2 linked regions of the Amorphoplanes digitatis genome follow. The protein of the gene in region 1 interacts with the protein of each later gene in a pairwise test. Links are inferred from orthologs where the notes say so. Each region holds a gene or a part of one and is shown on either strand. Other genes may lie near its edges.

Region 1 (8,172 bases):
GATCCGGCCCGTGGACACCTCCGGCGACCTGCTCGGACGGCTCGCCACCGAGGGCGCCGGCCTGCTCGTCGCCGTCCTCGACGCGATCGAGGCGAAGACCGCGCGGGCGCACCCGCAGCCGCTCGACGGCATCTCGATGGCGCCGAAGGTCACGGTCGACGACGCCCGGGTCCGCTGGGCCGATCCGGCGTTCGCCGTCGACCGCCGGATCCGCGCCTGCACCCCGGCGCCCGGCGCGTGGACGACCCTGCGCGACGAGCGCCTCAAGCTCGGACCGGTCCGCCCGGTCGCCAACGCCGCCGTCACCCTCGCGCCCGGGGAGCTGCTCGTCGAGCGCGCTCAGGTGCTGGTGGGCACGGCGACCACCCCGGTGATCCTCGGCGAGGTCCGTGCCGCCGGCAAGAAGCCGATGTCGGCCTCCGACTGGGCGCGTGGCCTGCGCCTCAACCCGGGGGAGACCCTGCTGTGACAGATTCGAATCCAGCCGATCAGCCGCACCGCGCCGATCGCCGGCACAGCGCCGACCGGCCGCACAACGCCGGTCCGCGACGCCCCGGCGGTCCCGGCTCAGGCCGGGAACAGAACCGGGACGCCCGTTCCGGCCGGGCTCCGCGTGCCGGTCGCCCGCCGTCCGACCCGGCCCGGCAGGCCGCGTACGAGGCGATCGCGGCGGTGCATCGCGATGACGCGTACGCGAATCTGGTCCTCTCCCAGATCCTGCGGGAGTCGCGCCTGCACGGCCGGGACGCGGCGTTCGCCACGGAGCTGACCTACGGCACCCTGCGCACGCTGGGCACCCTCGACCTGATCATCGCGGACGCGGCCGGCCGGGACGTGGCCCGCATCGACCCGCCCGCGCGGGACGCGCTGCGCCTTGGCGCGTACCAACTGCTCTTCACCCGGGTGCCGTCGCACGCAGCGGTGAACCAGACCGTCGACCTGGTCCGTTCGGTCGCGCCCGGCGCGGCCGGCTTCGCCAACGCGGTCATGCGCGGGATCTCCGAGACCAGCCTGGACGACTGGCTGACCAAGCTCGCGCCCGACTACGCGGAGAACCCGGCCGCCAACCTCGCCGTGGTGCACAACCACCCGGAGTGGATCATCCGGTCGTTCGCCGAGTCGCTCGGCGGCGACATGGAGGACACCGCCCGGCTGCTGATCGAGGACAACCAGCCGCCGACGGTGCACCTGTGCGCCCGGCCGGGCCGGGCCGACGCCGTCGACCTGGCCGACGAGGTGGGCGGCGTGCCCGGCGCGTTCTCGCCCTACTCGGTGTACCTCAGCGGCGGCGCGCCCGGCGAGCTGGCCGCCATCCGGGACGGCCGCGCGCACGTGCAGGACGAGGGCTCGCAGCTCGTCGCCGCGGCGCTGCTGGCCGCGCCGGTCGAGGGCCAGGACGACCGCTGGCTCGACCTGTGCGCCGGTCCGGGCGGCAAGGCCGGCCTGCTCGGCTCGATCGCCGCGCTGCGCGGTGCCGAGGTCACCGCCGTCGAGATCGCCGACCACCGGGCCCGGCTGGTCGAGCAGGCCACGATCGGGCTGCCCGTCACGGTGCTGCCGACCGACGGCCGTACCGTCGGACGCGACCCCGACCTGCCGGAGGAGGGCTTCGACCGGGTACTTGTCGACGCGCCCTGCACCGGCCTGGGTTCGCTGCGCCGGCGGCCGGAGTCGCGCTGGCGGCGCACGCCCGCCGACCTGCCGCCGCTGACCCGGCTACAGCGTGAGCTGCTCGTCGCGGCCCTGCGCGCGGTCCGTCCGGGCGGCGTGGTCGCCTACGTGACCTGCTCGCCGCACATGGTGGAGACCCAGGTGACGGTCAGCGAGGGCGCCCGCCGCAGCGGCGTCGAGGTCGACTTCGTCGACGCCCGCCCCCTGCTGCCACCGGGCATGCCCAAGCTCGGCCCCGGCCCGACGGTGCAGCTCTGGCCGCACCGCCACGGCACCGACGCGATGTTCCTGGCGGTCCTGCGCCGCACCGGCTGACGGTCCCGGGCCCGGCTCGGACGGCCCGCAGCCATCCGTCCGGAACCGCCCGGCGGGTGGCGCCTGCTCGTCGTGGCCGACGCGGTACAGCGAGGTGCCGTGGGTCGCTCGCGGGATCCCGGGCCACCGTCTCAGGGAACCTGGTTTCGGATGGGGGTCGGTCGGTGGGTGGTGCCCGGCTGAGCCCAACGGGCCGGCGCGGTTCAGCTGCGGGTGCCTATCTGACCGGTAGGACGCCGGGGCCGGCGCCCTTCAGGGAGCGGCTGAAGGTGCGCTCGGCGAAGTAGATGAAGCAGCGCACCAGCCGCTCCCCGGACAGCCACTCGGGCCGCGTCGGGTTGTATGAGATCCAGCCGCTGCGGAACTGCAGGTCGGAGTCGTCCGGCAGCGCCGCGAAGCGGGCGATCACGCCCCGGCACCCGGCCGCGCTGAGCTCGGTGTCGGACTCCAGCTTCGAGTACGAGATGTCGGGAGCGGTCCACAGCCCGGCGAACTCGGCCCGGTGCGCCCCGTTGCACGGCGCCGCGGTCATCGCCGTCACCGTGCCGCCCTCGACCGTCGGATCGAAGCAGGCCAGCCGCAGCGGCGACGCGTGGGCCAGCTCACCGGCCAGGCTGCCGGTGCGGCTGACGCGGCTCCGGCCGTCGAGGTCCGCGGTGGTGACGTCGCAGCGGAACCAGCGGGCGCCGCCCGCCCAGCCGGCCCGGGTCGGCCACACCACCTGCACCGCGATCCGGGCGCCGCGTAACGGCCCGCCCAGGAAGTCGGTCGCGGCGTCCGAACACTCCCGGTATGCCGCCTTCGCTCCCGCCGTCCCGGGCGCCGGAGCCACTTCGGCGTCCGCGGGCGTGCCCACCCGGATGGTCTCGGAGACGTGGAGTTCGCCACAGTCGACCGGCCGGTAGTCGTCAAGCGCGCCGTTCGTGGTCAGGGCCTCATGACACTGCCCGGCCTGCGGGCGGAACGGCGCCGGTGTGCCCGGCACGGCCCAGTCGTCGGCCAGGTCACCGTCGGTGCCGGCCGGGGGTGTGGCCGAGCAGCCGGCGGCGAGCAGCACCGCCAGCAGGGCAACCGTGGTTCGCATGCCAAGCCTCCCCGGGGAACACCATGAGTATCCCGGCCGACACCGAACAGGCCATACACTTCACCGGTGGAGCCATCGCTGATCATCGCCCCCAGCATCCTGGCCGCGGACTTCGCGCACCTCGCCACCGCGGTGCATGAGATCGAGGGTGCCGCGGACTGGGTGCACGTGGACGTCATGGACAACCATTTCGTCCCGAATCTGACCATCGGTCTGCCGGTCGTGCAGAGCCTGCGCAAGGCCACGACCATCCCGTTCGACGTGCATCTGATGATCACCGATCCGGAGCGCTGGGCACCCGGTTACGCGGAGGCCGGCGCCCACAACGTGACGTTCCACGCCGAGGCCTGCGACAACCCGGTGGCCCTGGCCAAGACGCTGCGCGCGGCGGGCGCCAAGGCGGGCCTGGCCATCGACCGGGACACGCCGGTGGAGCCCTACCTCGAGCTCCTTCCCTATGTGGACACGGTGCTGATCATGACGATCAAGGCCGGCTTCGGCGGCCAGAAGTTCATGCCGGAGATGCTCGACAAGGTTCGCGACGTGCGGCGCCGGATCAAGGCCAAGGATCTTCAGGTACGCCTGGAGGTCGACGGTGGCATCGCCGCCGACACCATCGAGCAGGCCGCCGAGGCGGGCGCCGACGCGTTCGTCGCGGGCACCGCCGTCTACGGCGCCGAGGACCCCGCGGAGGCGTGCCGCAAGCTGCGCGCCCTCGCCGAGCGCGCGACGGCCGGCTCATGAGCGAGCGTGCGAGCGAGTCATCGGCTCCGTCCAGAACGCGTGGCGACGGCATGAGCGGGCGACCGACGGTGGCGGTGCGCCGATGAGCACCGGGGTGGTGCGGCACAAGGTGGACGCGACCGCGGCGGAGCCCGAGGAGCGGCCCGACCTGATCCTGGTCGTCGACGACGACGAGGACATCGCCAGCTTCGTGGCCTTCAACCTCAAGGTTCACGGCTTCGAGGTGATGCGGGCCCGCGACGGCCAGCACGCCCTCGAGGTGATGGAGACCCGCCGACCCGATCTCGCGGTCGTCGACTGGATGATGCCGAACATGAACGGCGTCGAACTGACCCGCCGGCTGCGCGCCGAGCCGCTCACCTCGGCGCTGCCGGTGATCATGCTGACCGCCAAGGGCATGACCGTCGACAAGGTCGTCGGCCTCACCGCCGGCGTCGACGACTACCTGGTCAAGCCGTTCGACACCGCCGAGCTGATCGCCCGGGTCTCCTCGACGCTGCGGCGCAACAAGGAGTTCCGCGAGGTCTCCCCGCTGACCGGCCTGCCCGGCAACGCCCGGGTGCGGCGCGAGATCGTGGACCGGATGAAGACCGCCAAGGACTTCGCGGTCGGCTACATCGACATCGACCGGTTCAAGAGCGTCAACGACGTCTACGGCTTCGACCGCGGCGACGAGTTCATCACGGCCCTGGCCGGCAGCCTGCACCGCGCGGTCGCGAGCACCGGGCGCCCGCCGATCTTCCTGGGCCACATCGGCGGCGACGACTTCGTCTTCATCTGTACGCCCGAGCAGGTCCTGCCGCTGACCAAGCGGACCGTGAACGACTTCGAGACCGTCGCCGACCAGCTCTACGACACCGAGGACGCCCGGCGCGGCTACATCGAGGTGCCCGACCGGCGCGGCAACAAGCAGCGCGCGGCCCTGGTCACGCTCTCGATCGGCGTCGCGCAGGCCACGGCCGAGGGCCGCCGGTTCGAGGACGCCCGTGAGGTGGTCGCGGTGGCCTCCGAGATGAAGAAGGTGGCCAAGAGCCAGCCCGGCTCGTACGTGGCGATCGACCGCCGCCGCGCGGACTCGGAGGACCCGGAGGACCCGTCGGCGGCGGGAATGGGTTTGTGACCTGGGTCGCCCCGGAGGTGGCAAGCCGGGATTCGCGTGTAAGACTCATGGGTGACCCACCACGCGCTGGCGGGACTCGGTGAAATTCCGAACCGGCGGTAATGCCCTGCTCCGGCAGGGCTGAGCCCGCGACCCGGACGTCGATACCAAGACGGACGGTGGATCTGGTGAGACTCCAGAGCCGACGGTTGATCGGACGGCCCTCGCGGGCCGATCGGTCAGACAGTCCGGATGGGAGACAGCGCGCGGGAGCAGGATGAGGGCTCGTCGCGGCGTGCTCTCGCCGGGGCGGCGCGAAGCGTCCCCTCATGTCCTGTTTCCGTAGTGTCTTCCCCCTCTCCAGCGCGTGACCGCACCGCGCATGGAGAGGACGCAGATGGTCACCGACGACGAGGCGATGGGCCGCGCGATCGCGCTCGCCGCCCGGGGGCTCGGCACGACCAGCCCCAACCCGGTCGTCGGCTGCCTACTGCTCAGCGCGGACGGCGAGGTCGTCGGCGAGGGCTTCCACGCGTACGTGGGCGGGCCGCACGCCGAGATAGTCGCCCTGGCGCAGGCCGGCGAGCGGGCCCGCGGCGGCACCGCGATAGTCACCCTTGAGCCCTGTAACCACACCGGCCGCACCGGCCCCTGCGCGCAGGCGCTGATCAACGCCGGGATCACCCGGGTGGTCATCGCCGTCGACGACCCGACGCCGGTCGCGGCCGGCGGCGCGGCCACGCTGCGCGGCGCCGGGGTCCTGGTCGAGACCGGGGTACGCCGCCAGGAGGCCGAGGACGGCAACGTCGCGTGGCTGACCGCCGTGCGCCGCGGCCGCCCGTACGTGACTTGGAAGTACGCCGCGACCCTCGACGGGCGCTCCGCGGCGGCGGACGGCACCAGCCAGTGGATCACCTCCGCGATCTCCCGCACCGACGTGCACCGGCTGCGCAGCACCGTCGACGCGATCGTCGCCGGCGTCGGCACGGTCATCGCCGACGACCCCCAGCTGACGGTCCGCGACCTGCGCGACGGCAGCCTCGCGATCAAGCAGCCCTGGCGGGTCGTCGTCGACTCCTCCGGGCGTACCCCCGCGGGTGCGCGGGTCCGCGACCAGGCCGCGCCGACCTGGATCGCGACGGCGTCCGAGGTCGGCGCCGGCGCGGACGGCCGCGTCGACCTCGCCGCCCTGCTCAACGAGCTGTACCTGCGCGGCGTCCGCGCGGTGCTGCTGGAGGGCGGCCCGACCCTGGCGGGCGGCTTCCTCGCGGGCGGCCTGGTCGACAAGATCGTCGGCTACATCGCGCCCAAGCTGCTCGGCGCGGGCCAGCCGTCGCTGGTCGGCGCGGGCGTGTCCACCATCGCCGACGCCTTGGAACTGGACCTCACCGACATCACGCAGATCGGCCCCGACCTGCGTTTCACAGCATCGCTCCGACAGAAGGAGATCTGATGTTCACCGGCATCGTCGAGGAACTGGGTGAGGTCGTCTACCTCACCGACGCGGGCGGAGACTCGGCGGTCATCGCCGTACGCGGGCCCGTCGTCACGTCCGACGCCCGGCACGGCGACTCGATCTCGGTCAACGGCGTCTGCCTGACCGTCATCGACAACGTCGACGGCGTCTTCACCGCCGACGTGATGGGCGAGAGCCTGCGCCGGTCCTCGCTCGGCGTGCTCAGGCCGGGCAGCCAGGTCAACCTGGAGCGCGCGGCGACCGTCGGCAGCCGGCTCGGCGGGCATCTCGTGCAGGGTCACGTCGACGGGGTCGGCGCGATCGTCGCCCGCGAGCCCGCCGACGAGTGGGAGGTGCTGCGCTTCTCGCTGCCGCCCGAGCTGGCCCGCTACGTGGTGGAGAAGGGCTCGATCACCGTGGACGGCGTCTCGCTGACCGTCATGGAGGTCACCGAAGACACGTTCAGCGTCGGGCTCATCCCGACCACGCTCAAGCTCACCGTCCTGGGCGCCAAGTCCGTCGGCGACCCCGTGAACCTCGAGGTCGACGTGATCGCCAAGTATGTCGAGAAGATGCTGGGAGACCGTCATGTTGGCTGACATCGAACGGGCCGTCGCGGACATCGCCGCCGGCCGCGCGGTGATCGTGGTGGACGACGAGGACCGCGAGAACGAGGGCGACCTGATCTTCGCGGCCGAGCACGCCACGCCCGAGTTGCTGGCGTTCATGGTCCGCTACACGTCCGGCTACATCTGCGTGCCGATGACCGAGGACGAGGCGGACCGGCTCGACCTGCCGCCGATGTTCCACACCAACCAGGACCGTCGCGGTACGGCGTACGCGGTGACGGTCGACGCCCGAGAGGGCGTGAGCACCGGCATCTCGGCCGCCGACCGGGCGCACACGATCCGGCTGCTCGCCTCGGCCGACACCAAGCCGAGCGACCTGTCGCGCCCGGGGCACGTGGTGCCGCTGCGGGCCAAGGCCGGCGGCGTGCTGCGCCGTCCCGGTCACACCGAGGCCGCGATCGACCTGTCGGTCCTCGCCGGACTGCGCCCGGCCGGCGTGCTGTGCGAGATGGTCAACGACGACGGCACCATGATGCGGATGCCCGACCTGGAGAAGTTCGCCGTCGAGCACGACCTGGCGCTGATCAGCATCGCCGACCTGATCGCCTACCGGCGGCGCCACGAGCGGCAGGTCGAGCGGGTCGTCGAGACCCGGCTGCCGACCGAGCACGGCGACTTCACCGCGGTCGGCTTCCGCGGCGACGTGGACGGCGCCGAGCACGTCGCCCTGGTCTTCGGCGACCTCGGCGACGGCGAGGACGTGCTGGTCCGGGTCCACTCGGAGTGCCTGACCGGCGATGTCTTCGGCTCGGTGCGCTGCGACTGCGGGCCGCAGCTCGACGCCGCCCTCGACCGGGTGGCCGAGGCCGGGCGCGGGGTCGTGCTCTACATGCGCGGGCACGAGGGTCGCGGCATCGGGCTGCTGCACAAACTCCAGGCGTACCAGTTGCAGGACCGCGGCCTGGACACCGTGGACGCGAACCTGGAGCTCGGCCTGCCCGCCGACGCCCGCGACTTCGGCACCGGCGCGCAGATCCTCTACGAGCTGGGCGTGCGCTCGATGCGGCTGCTCACCAACAACCCGGCGAAGCGGGCCGGGCTGGAGGGCTACGGCCTGACGGTGAGCGGGCGCGAGGCGATGCCGGTGCGCCTGCACCCCGAGAACGTGCGCTACCTGCGGACGAAGCGGGACCGGATGGGCCACCTGTTCGAGGCACTGGGCTGATTCCCCGGC
Region 2 (8,041 bases), 5.8 Mb from region 1 along the record:
CCTGGGCCACCAGCGTCGGCGCGATCGTGGTGGAACTGCCCTTCGGGCTGGCCCTGATCCCGTTCAGCAACGAGGTTTCCAAGACCATAGGCGGCGGGCCGGACCTGTATGGACAGTTCAGATATCTGTCGACGACCTTGGCCGAGCATGGTCGCCGGCTCTCGGCAGAGGCGCCGATCGCGTTCGTCGGCCAGGAGAGTTTCGGCAGCCTCGGCTGGCACGAGGCGATCGGCTGGCGCGGCGGTGACGTCGCGTTCGGGCCGCGATTCACGTCCGACGGCTACGAGGACGACTGGTTCGAGATCGTCGACGACCCACGGGACCACGCCATCAACCAGGTGCTGCGGTGGTTCGGCGTCGACCGGGGCGACTCGTGGGACGAGTTCGAGGCGGTCGGCTTCGACAAGTGCCGCGACACGAACGACTGGTACGCGAGGTCGCTCTAGCCGAGTCCGTAGGCGATGCCGTCGAGGATGTCGTGTTCGCTGGCGACCACCGATGCCGCGCCCGCGCGCTCCATGATGATGCGCAGGATGAGCGCGCCCCCGCCGATCACGTCGGCCCGGCCCGGGTGCATCACCGGCAGGGCGAGGCGGTCCGCGACCGTCGACTCCAGCAGTCCGGTGGTCACCTTCGCCACCTCGTCGTACGCGATGCGGGCGTGGTGGATGCGCGTCGCGTCGTACTCGGGTAGGTGCAGGGCCAGTGCCGCCACCGTCGTGACCGAACCGGCCAGGCCGACCAGCGTCGCCGGGCCGTGGCCCGGCACCGCCCGCAGCGCGGTGTCGACCGCCCTCGTGATGTCCGCCTCCGCCGCGGCGATCTCCGCCGAGGTCGGCGGGTTGCCGTGCAGATGCCGCTCGGTCATCCGGACGCAGCCGATGTCCACCGAGATCGCGTGCTCGACCTCCGCGCCGCCGACCACGAATTCGGTCGAGCCGCCGCCGATGTCCACCACCAGATACGGCCCCGGCGCCGTCAGTCCCCGCACCGCGCCGGTGAAGGAGAGCCGAGCCTCCTCGTCGCCGGTGATCACTTCCGGGTCGACGCCGAGGGTCGCGCGGACCATCGCCGCGAAGTCCGCCGCGTTCGCGGCGTCCCGGGAGGCCGAGGTCGCGCACATGCGGACCCGGTCGACACCCAGCTCGGCGATCTCCGCCGCGTAGCCCAGCAGGGCAACCCGGGTGCGCTCGATCGCCTCCGTGGCCAGCCGACCGGTACGGTCCACGCCCTCGCCCAGCCGCACGATCTCCATCCGACGGGCCACATCGGACAGAGCCCCGTCGCTCCGGCCGGGCACGTCCGCGATGAGCAGGCGGATCGAGTTGGTACCGCAGTCGATTGCCGCGACGCGCACGCTTTTCCCCTAGAGATGGAGGAGCATTCTGGTGTTGCCGAGGGTATTCGGTTTGACCCGCTCAAGATCGAGGAATTCGGCGACGCCCTCATCGTACGAGCGCAGCAGCTGCTCGTAGACGCCGTGCGGCACGGGCGCGCCGTCGATCTCGGTGAAGCCGAACGAGCCGAAGAAGCGCGTCTCGAACGTGAGGCAGAAGACCCGGGCCACGCCGAGTTCGCGGGCGACGCCGAGCAGCTCCGACACCAGGCGGTGGCCGATCTTGAGACCGCGGCAGACCGGGTCGACCGCGACCGTGCGGATCTCGGCAAGGTCCTCCCACATCACGTGCAGCGCGCCGCAGCCGACCACCCGGTCGCCCTCGGTGTCGACGGCGACCCAGAACTCCTGCACGGACTCGTACAGCGTGACGGTGGCCTTGCTGAGCAGCCGGCGATCGGAGGTGTAGGTGTCCACCAGCGCCCGGATCGCCCGGACATCGGACGTCCGCGCCCGGCGGATCTCGACCTGCATGAGAGAAGAGTTTATTCAGCCTGCGGCCGCACGCACGGACCGCCTGTCCACCACGACCCGACCGCCTCGCGGACCTCGTCGCCGAACGGGTTCACGCCCGGCCCCGCCGCCAGGGCGTGGCCGAGGTGCACGTGCAGGCACTTCACCCGGTCGGGCATGCCGCCCGCGGAGACCTTGCCGATCTCCGCGACGTGCTCCACCGCCTCGCGGCGCCGCAGGTAGTCCTCGTGCGCCTCGGCGTACTGCTTGGCGAGCACCGGATCCGTGGCGAGCCGGTCCTGCATGTCGCGCATGACGCCGGCCGACTCCAGCCGGCTGCAGGCCGCCGTGGCGCGCGGGCAGGTGAGGTAGAACAGCGTGGGGAACGGGGTGCCGTCGTCGAGCCGCGGCGAGGTCTCCACCACGTCCGGGTTGCCGCAGGGACAGCGGTGCGCGACGGCGCGGGTACCACGGGGGCTGCGGCCCAGTTGCTGGGCGACGATCTCGAGATCGGCCTCGGTAGGAGTCGTCATCTACTTTCGGGATTCTGCGTTGGCGGCGGCGACGCTGCCCCAGAGCGTGTCGTACCAGCGGTCGGGGGCGTCCGACGCCGAGGTCCTGCCCGCGGCGCGGGCGGCGCCTTCGGGGTCGTGCAGGACGAGCAGCGGGATCTCACCCGGGCGCACATAGAAGAGCCGGTCCCGGGCCTGGATGCGGACGTACTCCTTGTCCTTCCACTTCTCGACCTCGTCGCTCAGGCCCTTGATCTTGGCCTGCTGCGCGGCCTGATCGGCCTGCATCTGTGCGATCTGCGACTCCTGCGCGAGGTAGACGCGAACCGGGTAGGTGTAGGCGAGTGCCAGGGTGACCAGCACGACGATCAGGACGGTCGCCCGGCCGGTGAAGGCCCGGGGCCGGGTCGCGACCGTGCGCTTGGTGGCGCCCGTCGCGGCCGCGCGCCGCGCGGCGGCGGGCCGGCTGCCGGAGCGGATGCCGGCCGTGTTGCGAGCGGCGGGTGTCCGGCGGGGCTCTATCCGGGTGTCCGCCGTGTCGCGGGTGCGGCTCGGCCGGGCGGTCGTACGACTACCCGGGCGTCCCGCGTGTCCGGTGGGCCGTCGCGACGGCCCCTGCCCGCTGAGCCCATGGGAGTTGGGCATGCGGCGCTGCGTCATACCCTGCCCCTCCCCGGGAGCTCGCCACGACCATGGAGTTGCGGCACCTGCCTCTCGACACTATGCCCACGAAACGCGGAGCCACAACTCCATGATCTATCGACGCAGGGTCACGCGGAGCGGTAACGGGGGAACGCGCCCGCCCCGGCGTACCGCGCGGCATCGCCGAGCTCCTCCTCGATGCGCAGGAGCTGGTTGTACTTCGCGACGCGGTCCGAACGGGCCGGCGCGCCGGTCTTGATCTGCCCGCTGCCGACGGCGACGGCCAGGTCCGCGATCGTGGTGTCCTCGGTCTCACCCGAGCGGTGGCTCATCATCGTCTTGAAGCCGGCCCGGTGCGCCAGGTCGACGGCGTCCAGGGTCTCGGTCAGCGAGCCGATCTGGTTGACCTTGACGAGGACCGCGTTCGCGGCGCCCTCGGCGATGCCCCGGCCGATGCGGGTCGGGTTGGTCACGAACAGGTCGTCGCCGACGATCTGCACCTTGCCGCCGATCTGCGAGGTCAGCGCGGTCCAGCCCGCCCAGTCCTCCTCGTCGAGGGGGTCCTCGATGGAGACGATCGGGTACGTCTCGGCCAGCTTGGCGTAGTAGTTGATCATCTCTTCGGTCGACTTCGGCGAACCCTCGAAGACGTACGCACCGTCCTTGTGGAACTCGGTCGCCGCGACGTCCATGGCCAGCACGATGTCGGTGCCGAGCTTGAAGCCGGCGGCCTGCACGGCCTCGGCGATCAGGTCCAGCGCGGCGGCGTTGGTCGGCAGGCTCGGCGCGAAGCCGCCCTCGTCGCCAAGGCCGGTCGAGAGGCCCTTCTTCTTCAGCACGGACTTGAGCGCGTGGTAGACCTCCGCGCCGGTGCGCAGCGCCTCGCGGAAGGACGGCGCGCCGATCGGGGCGATCATGAATTCCTGCACGTCGACGTTCGAGTCGGCGTGCGCGCCACCGTTGAGGATGTTCATCATCGGCACCGGGAGCACGTGCGCGTTCGGTCCGCCGACGTAGCGGAACAGCGGCAGCTCGGCGGAGAGCGCGGCGGCCTTGGCGACCGCGAGGGACACGCCGAGGATGGCGTTGGCGCCCAGCTCCGACTTGTCGGCGGTGCCGTCGACGGCGAGCATCTTCTCGTCGATCAGGCGCTGCTCGCTGGCGTCGTAGCCGAGCAGCTCGTCGGCGATCTTGTCCTCGACGTTGCTGACCGCCTTCTCGACGCCCTTGCCGAGGTAGCGGCCCTTGTCGCCGTCGCGCAGCTCGATCGCCTCGAAGGCGCCGGTGGAGGCGCCGGACGGGACCGCGGCGCGGCCGATGGTGCCGTCGTCAAGACCCACCTCGACCTCGACGGTCGGGTTGCCCCGTGAGTCGAGAATCTCGCGGGCGACGATCGCTTCAATGGTGGCCATGTGTCGTGTCGCTCCTCATGCTCGTATGGATAGATTCCAGACCGCGACCCTGCGGCCCACCACGGGCTAGAGCGTATCGACTCGCTGTGGCCGCCGTGGCGGCGGCCGGTGAACTTCCGCCGCCACATACCTCAAGCGGGTCGCGAAACTGCCGATCTCGTGAATCGCCATGACCACATTCCCGCTGCTGCCCGATGCCGGCTCGTACGTCGAGATGTCCGTCTCCGACGAGCAGACCGCCCGCGTCCGTGTCGTCGACTCCGAGGACGCGCGCCTCATCCTGTCGGCACCCCGGGACTCCGTTCCCGGCGTAGGCGCCAACGTCGCCCTGCGCTGGTCGGCCGCCCCGCGCGGCCGGTACTCCCTGCTGTGCCGGGTGACCGACGTCGAGGAGAACATGATCGAGGTCGAGGCGCAGCGGCAGCCCGTCGTCGAACAGCACCGGCACTTCGTCCGCGGCGGCGGCGGCGAGCAGGTGCGCCTGCGCCGCGCGGGCTTCCCGGACGCGAGCGGCTGGATCCGCGACATCAGCGAGCACAGCATGCGGGGCCACTTCGCGGGCGCCGAGGTCAACGGCGGGGACGACCTGCGCCTGGAGATCCAGCTCGGCACCGAGATGGTCGTGCTCGACGCGGTCGCGACGAAGGTCGCGGCGCTGCCGCAGCGGGTGCCGCCGGGCCCGATGTCGGTGGAGATGGTGGCCGTCTTCGACCCGGACGAGAGCCAGGCCCGGATAATCCGCCGCTACGTGATGCGGCAGCAGTTGCTGTCCCGCTCCCGCGCGTAGGTTCTGCCCTGGATACCGGTTTGCGCGAGGTTGCGGCCATCGGCAAAGGTGGGCACGTGCTTCTCTCCCGTCGTCGCGCCGTAGCGGCCGTGCTCGTGCTGTTTGCCGCCGCGACCGCGGGCTGCTCGGACCTTGACGATCCGGGCCAGGGCCTGGCCCGCAACGACCTGGTCTCGGACCTGGCCGCGCAGATGTCCGGCGCGGCCGCGCTGACCTACGAGGCGAGCTACCACCTGTCCGGCGGCGGGACCGCGACGGTCGCGCAGGCGCAGGCGCCCACCCGTTCGGCGTACGTGTATCCGGGCGGAAAGGTGACCGTGACGACGGACGCGACGACCCTGTGCGACACCGGGGCGAACGCGACGACGTGCACGATGACGGCGCCGGCGACGCCGACGAGCCCGCCACCGGCCAAGGTGTTCGAGGGCGCGGACGCCACCGGCATGGTGCTGCCGTCGACCGTGCAGGCGCTGCTCAACGCGGCCGTTCTGGACAACGACGTCGAAGTGGTGCAGCACGACACGACAATCGCGGGACGGCACGCCACGTGCGTGCGGCTCGCCGGGGTGGACGGCGCGGCGACCCGGGACTTCACCACGTGCATCACCAACGAGGGCGCGCTCGGCAGCTTCAGCGGCTTCCTGAACTCGGTCCGGGTGGAGGTGGCGATGACCCACTACGCGGAGAAGGTCGCCGACGAGATGTTCGAGGTGCCGAAGAAGGCGAAGCTGGTGGATCGCCGCGCGCAGGCCGGCGGCGACCGGCCCTAGCCGTCCTCGGCCGTCCGTCAGACGCCGAGCAGCGTGCGCAGGTGGCGCGGCGGCGGTGAGCCGTGCGCCAGCATGGCGTCGTGCCAGGCCTTCGGCGTGGCGCCGAACGGGCGGGCCGCCGCGATCGCCGACACCTCCGTGTAGCCCACGAAGTAGGTGGAGAGCTGGGTCGAGGTGAGCAGCGCCCGCTTCCACTTGCCGGCCGCCTCGCCGACCTCCTGGAAGCCCCGGCCCGTCATCATCGCCATGGCCTCCTGCTCGCCGAGGCCCTCGCAGTGCGTCAACTGGTCGATGATCGCGTTGAGGCTCATCCGGAGCTGCATCTTGAGCTGCTGGAGGCGCACCGGCGGGCCGCCGAAGCCCAGGCCGGCCATCAGCTCCTCGGCGTAGACCGCCCATCCCTCCACGAACGGGCCGGAGAAGCCCAGCGCCCGCGCCCGGGTGCCGGCGCGGAACCGGCGCGAGTGCGCCAGCTGGAGGAAGTGGCCCGGCATCGCCTCGTGGACCGTCAGGTTGCGCATCATGTGGTCGTTGTATTCGCGGTAGAACGACTCCACCCGCTCCCGCGGCCAGTCGGCCGGTGCCGGCGCGATGCAGTAGAACGTCGGCACGTCCGCCGTCTCCAGCGGGCCCGGCGGGTCGCAGTAGGCCACCGCGACGCCGCGGGCGAACTCCGGCATCTCCTCGATGACGCAGGGGTCGTCGATCAGCGTCATCAGGTCGTGCTCGCGGACGAAGTCCGTCGCCTCGGCCATCGTCACCTTGGCCAGGTCGACGATCGTCTCGTCGTCGGGGTGCCGCTCGGCGAGGGTGTCCAGCGCCCGGCGCACCGTCTCGTCGGTCGGCGGGCCGCCGACCAGCTCGGCCGCGGCCTCGCGGAGCCGCTCGCCGGCCTCGTCGAGATTGCGCTCGGCCCGGGCCAGGACCTCGGCGGCCGGCAGCTCGGTGTCGAGCGTGTGCCAGAGCCGGGCCTCCCACAGCGGCCGGCCCAGCCGCGGGTCGCGGCCGGGATCGCCGCTCTCCAGGCCGGCCTTGAGCCACAGGTCGAACTCGCCGAGCGCGTCCAGCGCGGCCGCCGCCGCGGGCTCGATCGCGCCGCGCAGGGACGGCGCACCGGCCAGCATGCCGGGCAGCTCGCCCCGGATCAGGGCGGCCGTGCCGGCGAACTGGCCGATGGCGACCTCGGTGTGCAGCCGCGGCACGTCGCGCAGGACCGCGCGCGCGGTGGCGAGCGCGTCGGGTATGGCGGCCAGCCGGCCGCCGAGGCTGCTGAGCCGCTCCTCGACCGGGGCGAACGGCCGCGACAGCAGCGCGTGCAGCAGCGGGCCGGGATTGTGCTCGAGCGGGTTCCACTCGTGCTCGCGGATGTCGCCGAGCTCGAACATGCCGCGCTCGACGACCGCGGACAGGATGGCGTGGTCGACCCGGTCCTGCTCGCCGAAGGCGTCGGGGTCGATGCCCGCCAGCGTGTCGGCGGCGTCGCGCAGCATGGCCACCCGGTCGGCGACCGCGCCGGGTGAGAGATCGGGCAGCCGATCGTCGAAGCGATGGTCACCGGCGAAGGACGCCATCGCGGGATCGGTTTCCAGGATGGCGTCGACGATGCGCTCCGCGAGCGGCACGAACTCCGGCATGCAGGGAAATCTACTCGGCGGGTGCGACACCCTCCGCCGTGCGGATCTCCTCGGCGAGTTCAAGCGCCGCCTGCCGCAGCGCGGCCTCCGGGTCCTGGCCGTCGGCCTGTGCGCCGGCGACGAGGCGCAGCAGCGTCGCGCCGAGGTCGGCGCCAGCCGGCAGCGGCACGTCCAGCCCGGCCCGGGACGCACGCTGGAGGATCTTCGCCGCCAGCGCCAGCGCGGGCTGGCTCAGCGCGATCCCGTCGAGGACCGAGTCCCGCGACTTCTCGGCCTTCTTGATGCGTTCCCAGTTGTCGATGATGTCCTCGACGCTGCCGACGCTCTCGCCGGCGAAGACGTGCGGGTTGCGCCGCACCATCTTGTCGACCAGCCCGCCGGCCACGTCGTCGACGCTCCAGCGCTCGTCGGGGTCCAGGTTCTCGGCGAGCCGGG

The links.
Region 2: the proteins of rpe (region 1) and eno interact in binary tests that used the Escherichia coli proteins (3 or more experiments, as listed by UniProt). The link is inferred for Amorphoplanes digitatis from one-to-one orthologs.

The regions. Positions count from the first base shown.
Region 1 is NZ_JACHNH010000001.1:2,027,816-2,035,987, forward strand. What follows is about bases 2,019-4,975. They hold rpe (ribulose-phosphate 3-epimerase), read left to right. Parts: upstream 2,019-3,136; coding sequence 3,137-3,814; downstream 3,815-4,975. Other genes in these bases: BJ971_RS09210 (septum formation family protein), read right to left, coding at 2,204-3,070; BJ971_RS09220 (GGDEF domain-containing response regulator), read left to right, coding at 3,897-4,934. Outside these bases: fmt (methionyl-tRNA formyltransferase), read left to right, coding at 1-469; BJ971_RS09205 (RsmB/NOP family class I SAM-dependent RNA methyltransferase), read left to right, coding at 466-1,986; bifunctional diaminohydroxyphosphoribosylaminopyrimidine deaminase/5-amino-6-(5-phosphoribosylamino)uracil reductase RibD, read left to right, coding at 5,311-6,366; BJ971_RS09230 (riboflavin synthase), read left to right, coding at 6,366-6,968; BJ971_RS09235 (bifunctional 3,4-dihydroxy-2-butanone-4-phosphate synthase/GTP cyclohydrolase II), read left to right, coding at 6,958-8,163. UniProt on the Escherichia coli protein: Catalyzes the reversible epimerization of D-ribulose 5-phosphate to D-xylulose 5-phosphate.
Region 2 is NZ_JACHNH010000001.1:7,868,429-7,876,469, forward strand. Bases 2,274-5,099 are described here. They hold eno (phosphopyruvate hydratase), read right to left. Parts: upstream 4,416-5,099; coding sequence 3,132-4,415; downstream 2,274-3,131. Other genes in these bases: BJ971_RS34705 (DUF501 domain-containing protein), read right to left, coding at 2,274-2,382; BJ971_RS34710 (FtsB family cell division protein), read right to left, coding at 2,383-3,021; BJ971_RS34720 (hypothetical protein), read left to right, coding at 4,585-5,099. In the rest of the region: BJ971_RS34690 (hypothetical protein), read left to right, coding at 1-446; BJ971_RS34695 (Ppx/GppA phosphatase family protein), read right to left, coding at 443-1,357; BJ971_RS34700 (amino-acid N-acetyltransferase), read right to left, coding at 1,367-1,870; more of BJ971_RS34705, read right to left, coding at 1,882-2,273; more of BJ971_RS34720, read left to right, coding at 5,100-5,202; BJ971_RS34725 (hypothetical protein), read left to right, coding at 5,259-5,972; BJ971_RS34730 (DUF885 domain-containing protein), read right to left, coding at 5,990-7,606; BJ971_RS34735 (nucleoside triphosphate pyrophosphohydrolase), read right to left, coding at 7,617-8,041. UniProt on the Escherichia coli protein: Catalyzes the reversible conversion of 2-phosphoglycerate (2-PG) into phosphoenolpyruvate (PEP). It is essential for the degradation of carbohydrates via glycolysis.